DNA from 3 places in the Mycoplana ramosa genome. Region 3 is predicted to be linked to each of the others. Evidence: riboswitches for the same ligand, from Rfam matches in the RefSeq annotation. Region 3 holds a riboswitch; each other region holds the start of a gene.
What was found. A riboswitch is a leader RNA that binds a small molecule or an ion and turns the genes downstream of it on or off. The one in region 3 is predicted to bind cobalamin.
Positions count from the first base shown of each region.

Region 1 (4,971 bases), on a different contig from region 3:
GCCCGACGGTTCTCACAGCGCTGCCGGTGCCACGGATACCGAGGCACTTCCCGCCGCGCCGGACAGTTCGACGGCCACGACCACGGCGACCGGGGCAGACGGCGATGAGGCCGAGCGCCTTGCCCGTCGTGAGGACAACAGCTGGAGCCGGGCCGTTCTCAGTGGCCGGCCGGCCGCATTCCTGAAGTATCTCGACGAATATCCGAATGGCCGGTTTGCCGACCAGGCGCGGCAGCGCTTGGCCGCCGGCGGCACCCAGAGCAATGACGGCGCGACGGCGGAAGGCGAGGCCAGCAGCAGCGACGTCACCACCCGGAAGCCTGTGGCCAAGCCGCAGTTGCAGTCGCAACCGACGGTTTTCCAGACATCGCCTGACGTCCGCGAGGCTTATCTGGAGGCGGGAACCCGCGCTCAATCGCAGCGATGGCTGAACGCGCTCGGCTACGACACGGGCGGTGCGGACGGCGTGTTCGGGCCGAGAACCCGTGCGGCGATTGCGGCATGGCAGCGCTCGCTCGGCTATCGCGCAGACGGCTACCTGACCCGCAAGCAGTTTCGTCAGTTGCGCGAGTCGGGCCAGTTCGCCGAGCAACGCAATCGCCAGCGTGTCGCGCGGGAGCGCTACCAGGCGGGAGGCTATTCCGGTGACGGCTATGGCGTGTACGACGGGCCGGTTGACGGCTACCTTGAGGGGCCAGTGGGCGGCTATCTGGAAGGGCCTGTCGGCGGCTACTACGAGGGGCCAGTTGACGGCTATTACGGCCGCCCGCGCCGGGGCGGGTGGAGTGGTCCCGGCTACTGACCCCCTGGTTCGGAGATCCGTCCTGACGCCGGTATTCGGCAGATGGATGGCGCGGACGGTCGATTGACTTCGGCCACCGTCGCGCATATTCATCGCAGCATTGGATGGTGCGCCGGTCCGGGAACGGATTGGCGCGTAAATGGGAACGTGACGGGTGGACCCAAGCAGGGCGCCCCAATCACGGCCGACCCCGCGACTGTAGAGTGGCGAGGCCTGTCCGACCGGATCGAACGATCCGGCAAAGCCACTGGGTGGCGGCATGATGAACCGGGGCTGGACGCCTCTATGTCTACGAATCGTCCGCCTTTCATGCCGCTTTCACCCGGGAAGGCGAGGACATGCCGCCGGCGCGCACGCGCCTGACGCCGCGAGCCAGGAGACCTGCCGGCCAATGATGGGCATCGTGCCCGACCCTGGGGGTGTTCCCCGTTGCCAGCACGGAGGTTGTCATGGCTGTTTCTCACGTTTCCTCGAATTCCCTTTCCCTCAACGATCGTCTCTACGCGGGAATTACCGCGTTGCTGCTCGGCGCCTTCCTGGTGTTCGGCGCTGGCCTCGCCAATTCCTCCGTTCTGCACGACACCGCGCACGACACCCGCCATTCCTACGGCTTCCCCTGCCACTAAGGGGGGTGACATGATCGTCAAATATCTCCTGGCCGCCCTGGTGGCCGGGCTGTTCTCCGGCGCGCTCATGACGGCCGCCCAGGAGGCGCGGGTGATTCCGCTCATTCTCCACGCCGAGGAGTATGAGGGCGGGGAGGCCGCGCCCGCTCCGGCCGGCACCGAAGCCCAGCCCGAGGCGACGCACGAGCATTCGGCGCTCGGTATCGGTGCGGGCCTGTCCGAAATTGCCGGCTATCTGTCGCCGGTTTCGGTCGCCTACGCCCATGGCGGCGAGGCACACGACGACGAGGGCGGCATCATGTTCGGCATGAGCCGGTTCTCCGGCACGCTGCTTGCCAATCTGGTGGCCGGCGCCGGCTTCGCCCTGCTTCTTGCAGGCGCCAGCCTCGTCACCGGCAACCCGATCACGGTCGCGAACGGAGCGCTGTGGGGAGCTGCGGGCTGGCTTGCCGTGCATCTGCTGCCGGCCATCGGCCTGCCGCCGGAGCTGCCGGGCTTTCCAGCTGCCGAGCTGGCCGACCGCCAGCTCTGGTGGATGGCGACCGTCGCGCTTTCAGCCGGCGGGCTCTACCTGCTGATCCTGAAGGACGGACTGGCCGCCAAGGTCGCCGGCATCGCCCTGATCGCGGCGCCGCACGTCTATGGCGCGCCGCAGCCGGTGGATCTGACCAGCAACGTGCCGGCCGTGCTCGGCGCCGAGTTCGCCGTCGCCGCGCTCGCCACGACGCTGTTCTTCTGGATCGTGCTCGGCCTGTCGCTCGGCTTTGCCAACGAGAAGATCGCAAAGGCCGATCGATGAATACGACATCGCCCGGAGCTGTCCTGGTTCTGGGCGGTGCCCGTTCCGGAAAATCCGCATTTGCCGAGCGGCTGGTGCGCGAGACCGGCCTTGGGAAGCACTACATCGCGACCGGGCGCGCCTGGGACGAGGAGATGCGTGAGCGTATCGAGCAGCACAAGGTTCAACGGGGCAGCCACGGCTGGACCACCCATGAGGAACCGCTGGCGCTGCCGGAGCGCATCAACGATACCGCCCGCGACGATCGCGTCCTCCTCGTCGACTGCCTGACCCTCTGGGTCACCAACCTGATGCTCGAAGGCCACGATATTCCTGCGGCCTTCGACGATCTCTCCGCAGCCGTCGTGACGGCGCCCGGGCGGCTGGTCTTCGTCTCCAACGAGGTCGGCCTCGGCATCGTCCCGGAGAACAAAATGGCGCGCGAGTTTCGCGACCACGCCGGCCGGTTGCACCAGCAGGTGGCGTCTCTCGCCGCCGAAGTCTATCTTGTCGCGGCAGGCCTGCCGCTGAAAATGAAGGGTTGAGCCCATGCTCCAGCAGAAGATTCCCGCCACCGTCATCACCGGCTTCCTCGGCGCCGGCAAGACGACGATGATCCGCAACCTGCTGCAGAATGCCAACGGCAAGCGCATCGCGCTGATCATCAACGAATTCGGCGACCTCGGCGTCGACGGCGATGTGCTGAAGGGCTGCGGTGCCGAGGCCTGCAGCGAGGACGACATCATCGAGCTGACCAACGGCTGCATCTGCTGCACCGTCGCCGACGATTTCATCCCGACCATGTCGAAGCTGCTCGAGCGCGAGAACCGCCCCGACCACATCGTCATCGAGACCTCCGGCCTGGCGCTGCCGCAGCCGCTGGTCGCCGCCTTCAACTGGCCGGAGATCAAGACCCAGGTGACGGTCGACGGCGTCATCACCGTTGTCGACAGCGCCGCCGTCGCCGCTGGCCGCTTCGCCGACGACCACGACCGGGTCGATGCGCTGCGGGTCGAGGACGACAACCTCGATCACGAGAGCCCGCTGGAGGAACTGTTCGAGGACCAGCTGACTGCCGCCGACCTGATCGTGCTCAACAAGACCGACCTGATCGACGCCGCCGGCCTCAAGGCCGTGCGCGAGGAGGTCGCTTCCCGCATCACCCGCAAGCCGGCGATGATCGAGGCGAGGAACGGCGAGGTCGCCGCCGCCGTCCTGCTCGGGCTCGGCATCGGCTCCGAGGACGACATCGCCAACCGCAAGTCGCACCACGATCTCGAGCATGAGAACGGCGAGGAGCACGACCACGACCATGATGAGTTCGAAAGCTTCGTCGTCGAAGTCGGCGCCGTGGCCGATCCGGCCGGCTTCGTGGAGCGGCTGAAGGGCGTCATCGCTGCGCATGACATCCTGCGCCTCAAGGGCTTCGCCGACGTGCCCGGCAAGTCGATGCGCCTCCTGATCCAGGCCGTAGGCAGCCGCATCGACCAGTATTTTGAGCGCGCCTGGAAGCCCGGCGAGGCCCGCGGCACCCGCCTCGTCGTCATCGGCCTGCACGACATCGACGAGCCCGCCATCCGCGCCGCCATCGCCGCTGCCGCGAACTGAGGTCGCAGCCGTGTTTCCGGGGCAGGGCCATCGCATGCTGGCTCCCGCTTCTCCCCGGCAGGGAGAAGGCGGCCCGCAGGGCCGGGTGAGGGGACGTCAATTCCGTGGAGGGCGCGCATGCACCTTCTCCTAGCCCAGAAAGGCACGATCGCCGACGGCAAGGAGGCTATCGACCTTGGCCAGTCGCCGGGCGAGGTGCTGTTCCTGTCCGCCGCCGATACCGAGCTCGCCGCGATCGCCGCCGCCAATCGCGGACGACAAGCAGGAACGCGGCTGCGGCTTGCCAGCCTCGCCTCGCTGTCCCACCCGATGTCGGTCGACACCTATGTCGAGCGCACGGCGCGACACGCGAAGCTGATCGTCATTCGCGCGCTCGGCGGCGCCAGCTATTTCCGTTACGTGCTCGAGGCACTGCACGCCACCGCCGTCGCCAACGATATCGCCCTGGTGGCGCTGCCGGGCGACGACCGGCCGGACGCGGGACTGGCGCCGTTCAACCGCATTGCCGAGGACGACCGGCTCGCCCTGTGGGCCTATCTGACCGAGGGCGGGGCGGACAACGCCTCCCGCTTCCTCGCCTATGCCGACGCGCTCGTCACCGGCGGCGAAAAGCCGGCGCCAGCGACGCCGCTGGAAAAGGCCGGCATCTGGTGGCCGGGCAGGGGCGTCGTCGACGTCGGGACATGGGCCGGGCTTTGCGACGAGGCCGCGTGTTCTTCGCGGGGACTTTATCCCTCGCCGCAAGCCTCTCCCGGTGGCCCCTCACGCGTAGCCTCTGCCGATGAGCTTTGCCCCCCACCCCAGCCCTCTCCCCGTGAACGGGGAGAGGGGGCGGGATCGCCCGCAGCGGGCGCCATCCTTCCTTCTCCCCGCCTGCGGGGAGAAGGTGCCCAAAGGGCGGATGAGGGGCAGTTCGCGACGGACACAAGTATCCCCCCGACCGTCGCCATCTGCTTTTACCGCGCCTACGTGCAGAGCGGCGAGACCGCCCCGGTCGAGCTTCTGATCGAGGCGCTGGCGGCGGAGGGCGTGCGGCCGCTGCCGGTCTTCGTCTCCAGCCTGAAGGATCCCGCCTCGGTCAAAACGCTGCGGGCGGCCTTCGCCGCTGTCTCGCCTGACGTGGTGCTGAACGCCACCAGCTTCGCCGTCTCGGCGCC
Region 1 is NZ_JBHEEW010000010.1:49,839-54,809, reverse strand. Features, by position in the region: gene JNC62_RS14070 (peptidoglycan-binding domain-containing protein) at 1-802, shown strand, start outside; cobalamin riboswitch at 891-1,205, shown strand; gene JNC62_RS14065 (CbtB domain-containing protein) at 1,252-1,428, shown strand; gene JNC62_RS14060 (CbtA family protein) at 1,439-2,227, shown strand; gene cobU (bifunctional adenosylcobinamide kinase/adenosylcobinamide-phosphate guanylyltransferase) at 2,224-2,751, shown strand; gene cobW (cobalamin biosynthesis protein CobW) at 2,756-3,814, shown strand; gene cobN (cobaltochelatase subunit CobN) at 3,932-4,971, shown strand, end outside.
Region 1: it holds a riboswitch for cobalamin, as region 3 does, so the genes downstream of both, JNC62_RS14065 (CbtB domain-containing protein) here and JNC62_RS04710 (hypothetical protein) in region 3, are expected to answer to the same signal.

Region 2 (4,971 bases), on a different contig from region 3:
CACCCGGGCAAGCTTAGCGCCCAGGTTGTGAGGATTGGCTGATGGCGTCCTACACGTGTCACCGACGCACCTCGGCAGGGATCGCCCTGCCCCGGCTTGGCACCCCTCTTTCTTCACCGGTCCACCGACGCCGTCTCCGCTTCATTCATCATGCGGGTAGCTTGATCACGGGCTCGTAGCCCCTGGCGCGGCCGCCGCGACCAGGGGAAAAATTTCACCGACTTGGACCTCGTTTGGGCCGGAGCGCAATATCGCTGCCGGCGAAGGAGAGATTTCAGATGCCCGTGGAACCGATCAGCTGCAAACTCACCGCCAATGACATGGCGATCCTGGAAACCATTCTCGAACGCCTGCCCGATGCGAGCGATCCGCTCGCCGTCCTGCTTCGAGCAAAATTGACGGTCGCCGACGTCTACAGCAGCGGTGAGATCCCGCCCGACGTCGTGACAATCAATAGCCGCGTGACCTACAGACTGGAGGGATACAGCCCTCACACCGTGGTGATCGTCCAGGCGGAGCTTCCCTCCGAGGCCGTTCCGCACGCGCTGTCGATTCACGACCCGCTCGGTTTGGCACTTCTCGGACTTTCGGAAGGTGATGCTGCAGCCGTCATGACGGACGACGGGTGGCCACGAACCGTCATTGTCGAGAAAGTGGTGCCCCGCTCGGACCACCATCGCAGGGAGCCTGCGGAAGCCGCGCGCATCATCTCATTTCCGACCCGGGCGATTCCGGTACCCTTCGACAGAAACAATGGCGACGACCCGGGACCCAGTGCCGCTTGAGGCGCGCCGCGATCTTTGCGCTTCGCCTGTCGCCCTTTCGGTGCTTGTCTTTGGCGTGTCTCCCGAAAGCGCTTCTCCGGTTCGGGAGACATGCTGCATCTGTCCGGGCCTGTTGTCACACCGATCGGTCGGCTGCAGGGGATTTTGACGGTGTCCGCGCAGGCGGCATGGTTCGGCGCGTGCCTGCGACAGCCTTTATTTCCGCTTCAAACGCTTGGACCACTCCAGCGCCTTGCCGAAACCGGCCGGTGCCCACGGAGAGCCTTTCAGGCCGAGCTTGCCGCGGAGCCTCATGCCGCCGATGATCAGCCGATTGACGCGGGACTTGACGAAGGAAAGCGACGCGATGTGCATGCCGGTGACCGGCAGGTAAGGGTTGCGGCGCAGCGACCCGTAAATTTCGACCCGCGTCGTTTCCTTGTAGCTCGGGCAGCGCGCGTGGAAGCCGTGCGTGTCGGCGACGATCAGCGTGTTCGCTTTCACCACCATTTTCACCGGCTGGCCGTAGCCGAGTGCCGCCAACTCCTCCGGCATGATCCGCAGCGAGCCACGCGCGGAGTATTTGTTCTCGATCGTGTCGGCGTTCTCGCTGATGCGCTGTTCCCAGGCCATGCGCTGGGGCGTGATCTTGTGCGAACCCGGCACGTACGAGAACGGACCGTCGTCCTCGCCCACGTCCTTGAGGAAAAGCCAGCCCTTGGCGGTGGGCTGGAAGGTATCGCTGTGCAGCGCCGTCTGCGGGTCGGATGCGGCTTCCTTGGAGGGTGTCGAAGGCAGCGCCATCACCACCTGGACGACGAGCAGCGGCTGGCCATCGTGCGAGGAGACGTAACGCAGCAGGTTCGACATGCGAGGATCATTGCGCGCTGCCTTGAACCCCGGCAACCGCTCCAGATCGCTGTCGTCGATCAGGGCGCGGCGGGTGACCGTGGTTCCCTGCAGCATGTCGTAGCGTTCGAAATCGCTGTTTTCCAGTTCCGCCGTGACTTTGGCAAAAACCTCGGGCGGCAGGAAATTCTCTATCCGGACGAAGCCGTTCTCCTCGTATTCGCGTCGCTGCTCGGGCGTGACGAGATGCGCGAGCGACTTGCGCCGCCGGTCCGCCATATCCATCGCCAGTGCGACGCGCTTCGCGTGCAGGCCCATCCTGTTCAGCGTCTTGCTGCCGATAATCGGATTGTCGGCAAAGGATTTGGCACCCGATGCGAGCTGGAGGGCGTAGAACGGACTCAGCAGGACGGAAGAGAGGCGCATACAAAACCTATAGGTGTGGACGCAATCGGATAAGTGCACTTTGCTACACCATGGGCCGGGTGAGATCAATTCCGCGCGCCGGCCCAAAACCTGATATCAGCTCTCCTTCGGCGCCGTCGTGGCGATTAATCACATTTGCATGAGCGCGTTGCGCCGGCGCTCCTGCACCCTATGATGATGTCGTGCCAGCAATTTTCCTGTCCGGAGTGGCCGCAGTGTTCTTGTGCTCGCGCCGATCGATGGTTCTGGCGACCTCCGCCCTCATGCTCGCCACGGCCGCATCGGCTCGGGCAGACGACCTCTGCGCAGACCTTCGATCGCGTCTTGCGACCGTCGCGATCGTGGAAACCATTGGTGACATCGCTACCGCTTCCAGCGCCGTCACCGAGCAGAATGATCAGTTGCAGAGGGCGAGAGCCAGTCTGCGGCAGCTTGGCTGCAGCATCGGCAGCATCAAGGTCTACCGGACGTCGACCGCCCGCCAATGCAGCGAGCTCGCCTCCTCCGTCGAACGAATGGAACGCAACCTCAGGGCGATCGAGGCAGGGCGAAGCGCACTCGCGTCGTCGGAAAACAGGCAGGAGGCCCGGGCCCGTATCCTTGCGGAGATCGAAGCCGAGGGTTGCGACGGCGTCGACGACGCGGGCACGACGCCGGCAAGCCAGGCGACAGAAACGCCCTCACCCGATGGCGAATTCCCGCTTGACGGTCTGGCAACCCGCTCCGCAACCGGCGGGGGCGCGGGCGGCAGGTTGCGCACGGTTTGCGTCCGAACCTGCGACGGAGGCTTCTTCCCCGTAACCTCGGGCGCGTCCCCGCTCGATTTCCGGCGAGACCAGAGGGTCTGCGCCAGTTTGTGCCCACATACGCAGACCGAACTCTACTACCAGGCGCTCGATTCGATCGACGACGGCGAGATGGTTTCCACCGTCACCGGCAGGCTCTACAGACAACTGCCCGCCGCCTTCGCCTATCGCACACGCGGCCTGCCGAAGTCGCAAGCCTGTGGCTGCGGCCGCCTTGCCTACAAAAGCACCGCGACGGGGACCGGGATCGTCAAGGAGAGCGCCGGCTCGGTCACGACGATCCGCATGCATCCGGTGGGCAGCGACGCCTCCCAAAAGGTCGTGATCGAACGTCCTTACGATCCGGAAAAGGACAAGGTCCGCAATGTCGGTCCCGTCTTCCTGCCGGACGAACCCAGGATCGATCTGCGCAACCCTGCGGGCGCAAACTGAGCCGTCCTTACCGCGGCTTTCCCCACCGCTCGGCATAAACGAGCTCCTCCAGCGGCAATCGTTGCCGCCAGCCCTTCAGCGCGAGTTCCGGTTCGCGGTAGAGCTGGTCGACGAAACCGAGGCAAAGCCAGGCGACGATTTCGACCCGCTCGGGAATGCCCAGCAGCGCACGAATATCCGCATCGTGGAAGATGCTGACCCAGCCCACGCCGACGCCCTCTGCCCGTGCTGCAAGCCAGAGGTTCTGTACCGCGCACACGGTCGAGTACACGTCCATGCGCGGATTGTGGGTGCGGCCGAGCACCACCGCCCCGCCGCGGTCCGGATCACAGGTCACGCAGATGCTGACCGGGGCCTTCCGGATACCCTCAAGCTTGAGCGAGCGGTAAAGCGACTGGCGCTCACCGGCAAACATCACCGCCGCCTCCTCGTTGGCGCGCTCGAATGCCCGGTGGGCTTGCGCCCGCACCGCCGGGTCGCGAATGACGATGAAGTTCCACGGCTGCATGAAACCGACCGAGGGCGCCAGATGCGCCGCACCAAGCAAACGCTCGAGCAGGTCTTCGGGCAGCGGCTCCGGCAGGAACTGGTCGCGCACATCGCGGCGTGTTTCGATCGCGCGGTATACGGCCGCCCGTTCGGCGGGCGAAAAGGGCTGTGCGTGGACGAGATCGTCCTTCGGCGAAGGGTGCATCGTCATCTCCCCAACAATGCATGAAACCGTCCGCCGTCCGTGCGGGTCGGTCTATCTCGCCAGGCCGGTCTTCTGACTCCGGTTCCTCCGGCCGCGCCGCCTTCCCGGTTAAAGCACCAGTGGCGATCGGAAGGTTTGAACCTTCCGGGTTTGGCCGTCCCCGTCACAGCGTTGGGCACGTTTCGGCTTCGAGGCTAACGGTTGCCGTTCGCTCTGTGCTCAGAACGAACGTGCGGCTTCAGCCCCACCGAATTCCCGATTCTCCCCTGCTCGCGCAGGGGCACCTGACGGACGATACTTGCGCACGTCGTTGGCTAGGATGCAAGGCCACCGCCGACACTCAGGTGTCGCGCGCAGGAAAATTCGATCTCCCTTCCCGCGTTGTCCTGATCGGGCGCCGCAAACACGGCGCGGTTGCGGCCGCCGTTCTTGGCGGTATAGAGCGCCGTATCGGCAACCACCATGAGATCGTGCACGGTCCGGCCGTGGTCGGGGTAAACAGCGATGCCAGCGCTGCTGCCGACACCCAGAAGCTGTCCATCGAAGGGAATTGGTATCTGTGCGTCGCGCACCAGACCGTTGCCAAGGTCGAAGAGAGCCTGCCGGTCGGTGATGCCGGGAAGCAGCACTGCGAACTCGTCGCCACCCAGGCGCGCAACGATGCCCTTGTTGTTGAGCCTGACAAGGAACCGGTTGGCGATCGCCCTGAGCACGGCGTCGCCCGCGGCATGGCCGTATCGATCATTGACGGCCTTGAACTGATCGAGGTCAATCGCGAAGACGGCAAATGGTTGGGCGCCCTTGTCGAGCAGATCCTTCATGGCACCGTCAAAGCCGGAACGGTTGAGCAAGCCGGTCAGGGCGTCGTGGCGGGCGAGATAGGCGTTTTGCGATTCGCTTCGCTCCAGGGCCCGCACAAGCGAGGCAAACTTCAGCGCGACGAAACCCATGACCACGACGAAGATCGCAACCAATGCGGTGATCTGCGGGATCGCCATCG
Region 2 is NZ_JBHEEW010000010.1:6,664-11,634, forward strand. Features, by position in the region: gene JNC62_RS13855 (GreA/GreB family elongation factor) at 279-785, shown strand; gene JNC62_RS13860 (phytanoyl-CoA dioxygenase family protein) at 981-2,126, opposite strand; gene JNC62_RS13865 (DUF2865 domain-containing protein) at 2,279-3,277, shown strand; gene bluB (5,6-dimethylbenzimidazole synthase) at 3,285-3,971, opposite strand; cobalamin riboswitch at 4,017-4,274, opposite strand; gene JNC62_RS13875 (diguanylate cyclase domain-containing protein) at 4,286-4,971, opposite strand, start outside.
Region 2: it holds a riboswitch for cobalamin, as region 3 does, so the genes downstream of both, bluB (5,6-dimethylbenzimidazole synthase) here and JNC62_RS04710 (hypothetical protein) in region 3, are expected to answer to the same signal.

Region 3 (4,971 bases):
ACGCGGGTGCCGAGGAAGGAGGGCGTCTTCGGTTGGTAGGCGGACCAGTCGGGCTTGAAAGCGTTCTCGCGCGCCTTCGCCAGCGGAAGGCGCTGCTTTTCAGCTTCCGCCCGCATATGGGCGTCGGCAACCCTGCGATATTCCGCCTGCAGCGTCTCGACGTAGCCAGCCTTCGCCTCCGCAGAGAGCAGGCTGGAGACGACACCGACGGCGCGGCTGGCGTCGGTGACGTAGACCGCCTGGCCCTTTTGGTAGCGCGGATGGATTTTCACCGCCGTGTGCACGCGGCTGGTCGTGGCGCCGCCGATCAGAAGCGGAATATCGAACCCTTCGCGCTCCATCTCGCTCGCCACATGCGCCATCTCGTCGAGCGACGGCGTGATCAGACCGGACAGGCCGATAATGTCGACATTCTCAGCGCGCGCGGTCTCGAGGATCTTCGCCGCGGGCACCATGACGCCGAGGTCGATGATTTCGTAGTTGTTGCAGGCGAGCACGACGCCGACGATGTTCTTGCCGATGTCGTGCACGTCGCCCTTGACCGTGGCCATCAGGATCCTGCCGGCGCTCTCGCGGGCGGCACCGCCGTTGGCGAGTTTTTCCGCCTCCATATGGGGCAGCAGAACGGCGACCGCCTGCTTCATCACGCGGGCCGATTTCACCACCTGCGGCAGGAACATTTTTCCAGCGCCGAAGAGGTCGCCGACGACATTCATGCCGGCCATCAGCGGGCCCTCGATGACATGCAGCGGCCGCTCGGCGGCAAGGCGGGCCTCTTCCGTATCCGCCTCGATGAACTCGGTGATGCCGTTGACGAGCGCGTGCTCAAGTCGCTTCTCGACCGGCCAGTCGCGCCAGGCGAGATCCTTCTCCCTCGCTTCCTTCCCGCCTGTGCCCTTGAAGCGCTCGGCGATCTCCAGCAGGCGTTCGGTCGCCGTGCCGCCGGCCTTCGGCGCGCGGTTCAGCACGACATCCTCGCAGGCCTCGCGCAACTCCGGGTCGATCGTGTCGTAGACGGCAAGCTGGCCGGCGTTGACGATGCCCATGTCCATGCCGGCGTGGATCGCGTGGTAGAGGAACACCGCGTGCATCGCCTCGCGCACGGGCTCGTTGCCGCGGAACGAGAACGAGAGGTTGGAGACGCCGCCCGACACGTGCACGTGCGGCAGCGTCCTGACGATCTGGCGCGCGGCCTCGATAAAGTCGACGCCGTAGTTGTCATGCTCCTCGATGCCGGTGGCGACGGCGAAGATGTTGGGATCGAAGATGATGTCCTCCGGCGGCACACCGGCCACCTCGGTGAGCAGCTTGTAGGCGCGGGCGCAGATCTCGACCTTGCGCTCCTGCGTGTCGGCCTGGCCCTTTTCGTCGAAGGCCATGACGACGACGGCAGCGCCATAGGCGCGCACGAGGCGGGCGTGCTGAAGGAAGGCATCCTCGCCTTCCTTCAGCGAGATCGAGTTGACGAGAGGCTTGCCCTGCACGCATTTCAGGCCGGCCTCGATCACCTCCCATTTCGATGAATCGATCATGATCGGCACGCGGGCGATGTCCGGCTCGGCGGCGACGCGGTTGAGGAACTCCGTCATCGCCCGTGCCGAATCGATCAGGCCCTCGTCCATGTTGACGTCGATGATCTGGGCGCCGTTCGCCACCTGGTCGCGGGCCACGTCGAGGGCTGCCGCAAAGTCGCCCGCGGTGATCAGCTTGCGGAACTTCGCCGAGCCGGTGACGTTGGTGCGTTCGCCGACGTTGACGAAAGGAATGTCCTTGGTCAGCGTGAACGGCTCCAGGCCGGACAGGCGCATGTGGCGCGGGATGTCCGGGACCTGGCGTGGTCTGTGGCGGCGGGCGGCGTCTGCGATCGCCCTGATATGGGCCGGCGTCGAGCCGCAGCAGCCGCCGACGATGTTGACCAGACCGTCGCGCATGAAGCCTTCGATCTGCGCGGCCATCTGCTCCGGCGTCTCGTCGTACTTGCCGAAGGCGTTCGGCAGGCCGGCGTTCGGATAGGCGCAGACGAAGGTGTCGGCAACGGTGGACAGCTCGTCGAGATGCGCACGCATGGCGTTGGCGCCGAGCGCGCAGTTCAGCCCGATCGAGAAGGGAGAGGCATGGCGGACCGAGTTCCAGAAGGCTTCGGGCGTCTGGCCGGAGAGGGTGCGGCCGGAGAGGTCTGTGATCGTGCCGGAGATCATGACGGGCAGTTCGATGCCCTTCTCGGCGAAGACTTCCCTGGTCGCAAAGATCGCCGCCTTGGCGTTCAGCGTGTCAAAGATCGTCTCAATCAGGATGATGTCGGCCCCGCCGTCGATGAGGCCGCGCAGCTGTTCGGCATAGGCGATGCGGAGGTCGTCGAAGGTGACGGCGCGATAGCCGGGATTGTTGACGTCCGGTGAGATCGAGGCGGTGCGGTTCGTCGGTCCCAGCGCCCCGGCGACGAAACGGCGCCTGCCGTCCTTTTCCTGCGCGCGCAGGCCGGCGCGTCGGGCAAGCCGCGCGCCGTCGCGGTTCAGTTCATAGACGAGCGCCTCCATGCCGTAGTCGGCCTGGGCGATCGCGGTGGAGGAAAACGTATTCGTTTCCAGGATGTCCGCGCCGGCAAGCGCGTAGCGATAGTGGATATCCTCGATCGCGGCCGGTTGCGTCAGCGTCAGAAGGTCGTTGTTGCCCTGCTGGTGGCAAGCGCAATCGCCGAAGCGGCTGCCGCGGAAATCCGTCTCGACCAGGCCGAGCGTCTGGATCTCCGTGCCCATGGCGCCGTCGAGCACGAGAATACGCTCCCGCGCTGCGGACTCGAGCGCGTCGGCGATGTCCTTGCCGGTGCGGGGTGAAAGTTCGGGACCGAACAGGTCGTCGAGGTCGGCTGCCGCCATGGCAAAGCCCTCCGATGCAGGAATATCTGCATCGGAGATCACATAAAGGTATCTTTATGTCAATATGTCTTTATGAGCTTTGCCTAGTGTGGCTTCCCGGTCTGGCCCGCCAATGTAGCAAACAGAGAACGCAGCCGCACGATCTCGGGGTCTCGCTCCTGAAAGGGTGCGAGCTTTTGTACCTCTTTCAGGGCCTCGACCGCGAGGTCGGCGCCGCGCGGCTGCCAGAGCAGCCAGGAGATGAAGACGGACTCGGGCCTTCCGGACCCGCACGGGTTGGTTTCGACGGTGACAGACAATGACTTCCCCAATCTTCGAATTGGGGGATGACCGGACGCACGCGAGCTGGAGTTCCGCCGTTGCGGAGCAAGCGCACCCTTGGGACACCCCGCCCATGGACGTTACGAGTTCATCAGGGCAGGTCTCCTGGCTTGCGGGTCATTGCGGCTGTCTTGCCTTCCCGGCACGCGATCGTGCCAGTGGCAATGGGCGACAGCAGCTCGCCGCTTACAGTTGCGGGGGCAGCGCCGGCCTTGATGTCCCTTGCGGGGCACCGCACCGGCTTCCCTCTTAGCCTCCGGATCGAAACGATTCGAAAGAACCCTGATGCTTCAGATTGGCCCGATGGCGTCGGTCCTGTCAATGTCGCAGCAGGGCTTGTCGACAGATGCCGGCTGGCCGGAACCCTCTGCTGGGCTTTGCGTTCAGCCCCTGTTCACCGTGGTGTGTCTAGGGGTGATCGAATTTTTTGCCCGTTGCCGCCTCTTGCCAGGGAGTGACCGTCTTGCCCAGCCGCCTTGTTGCAACCACCTGCCTTTGCGGCTAGAAAATGCTGTTTTCATGCACCACGCGGCCCCGATGTACATTTGCGTGTCGCCTGAGCCACATTGCGCCCATGATCGAGCGGCGCGGGCTTGCGTATTTCCGCCCCGACTTCGGACTGGCGGCGGCACGCAGAGGACGCATGAAGGCGTCACGGTTCACGGTGGCGCACGAGTGAACTTGTCCGTCGAATGCGATCCGCGATCGACGATTGCGGTGTAAATCCACGTTGCTCGAACCCAGAAACAAGCAAATGCCCCTTCACAATCGACCCCAGCCTTCGACGCGCGAGCCGGAATCCAAGCAGATCGACTACAACGATTCGATCCGGGATACCTATTTCACCCTCGAGGAGCTGAACGCCTGCGGCGAAGCCCTGGCGCGTGACGGCGCAAGCGCCCTGCCGGGGTTCGCGCCGTTCGTGTTTCGCGCCCGACACAAGGAAAACGAGCGGGAAATCTTCCGGGTCTACCAGACGATCGCCCGCGACGTCGAAGCGGGAGCCGCCATCACGCCGGCGGCCGAATGGCTGCTCGACAACTACTACGTTGTCGAGGAGGCCATCCAGGAGGTCCGCCGCGATTTTCCGCGTCGATTCTACCGCCAACTGCCGACGATGAAGGTTGGCGATGTCGAGATCCCGCGCACGATGGCGCTGGGCTGGCTTTATGTCGCTCATACCCACAGCAGCGTTTCGCGCGAAAGCCTGACGGCGATCGTCGAAGGCTTCCAGAAGATTGAGGCCTTCAAGATCGGCGAGCTCTGGGCCTTGCCGTCGATCATCCGCTTCATCCTGATCGAGAACCTGAGACGGATCGCGAGCCGCGTGGATCGATCGCGCAGCATGCGCCGCAAGGCAAACGAGGTCGCCGACGAATTGATCCGGCTGAACGATCCGGAGAGGAGTGTGGTGATCCTGCGCGAGATCGAGGATCTCGTCGCCGACAACACCTTCGTCGCACAGCTCCTCTACCGGTTGCGCGATGGTCTCCAGGCATCCGGCGCAGCGATCCAATGGCTGGAACGGCAGATCGAAGCGCGCGGCAGCGATCTTGAGGAGGTACTTGTCGCCGAGCAGAACCGGCTATCGTCCGGCAACGCGACGATGAGCAACCTGATCAAGGGCCTGCGCGCGATCGACGACACCGAGTGGCCGGTCTGGGTGGAGAGCGTCAGCCGGCTTGACGCCGCCCTTCGCGAGGGGTCCGACTACAACGATCTCGACTTCGGCTCGCGCAACGCCTATCGCGACACGATCGAAAAGCTCGCCCGC
Region 3 is NZ_JBHEEW010000003.1:57,973-62,943, forward strand. Features, by position in the region: gene metH (methionine synthase) at 1-2,876, opposite strand, end outside; gene JNC62_RS04710 (hypothetical protein) at 2,960-3,175, opposite strand; cobalamin riboswitch at 3,276-3,497, opposite strand; gene JNC62_RS04715 (glycoside hydrolase family 94 protein) at 3,952-4,971, shown strand, end outside.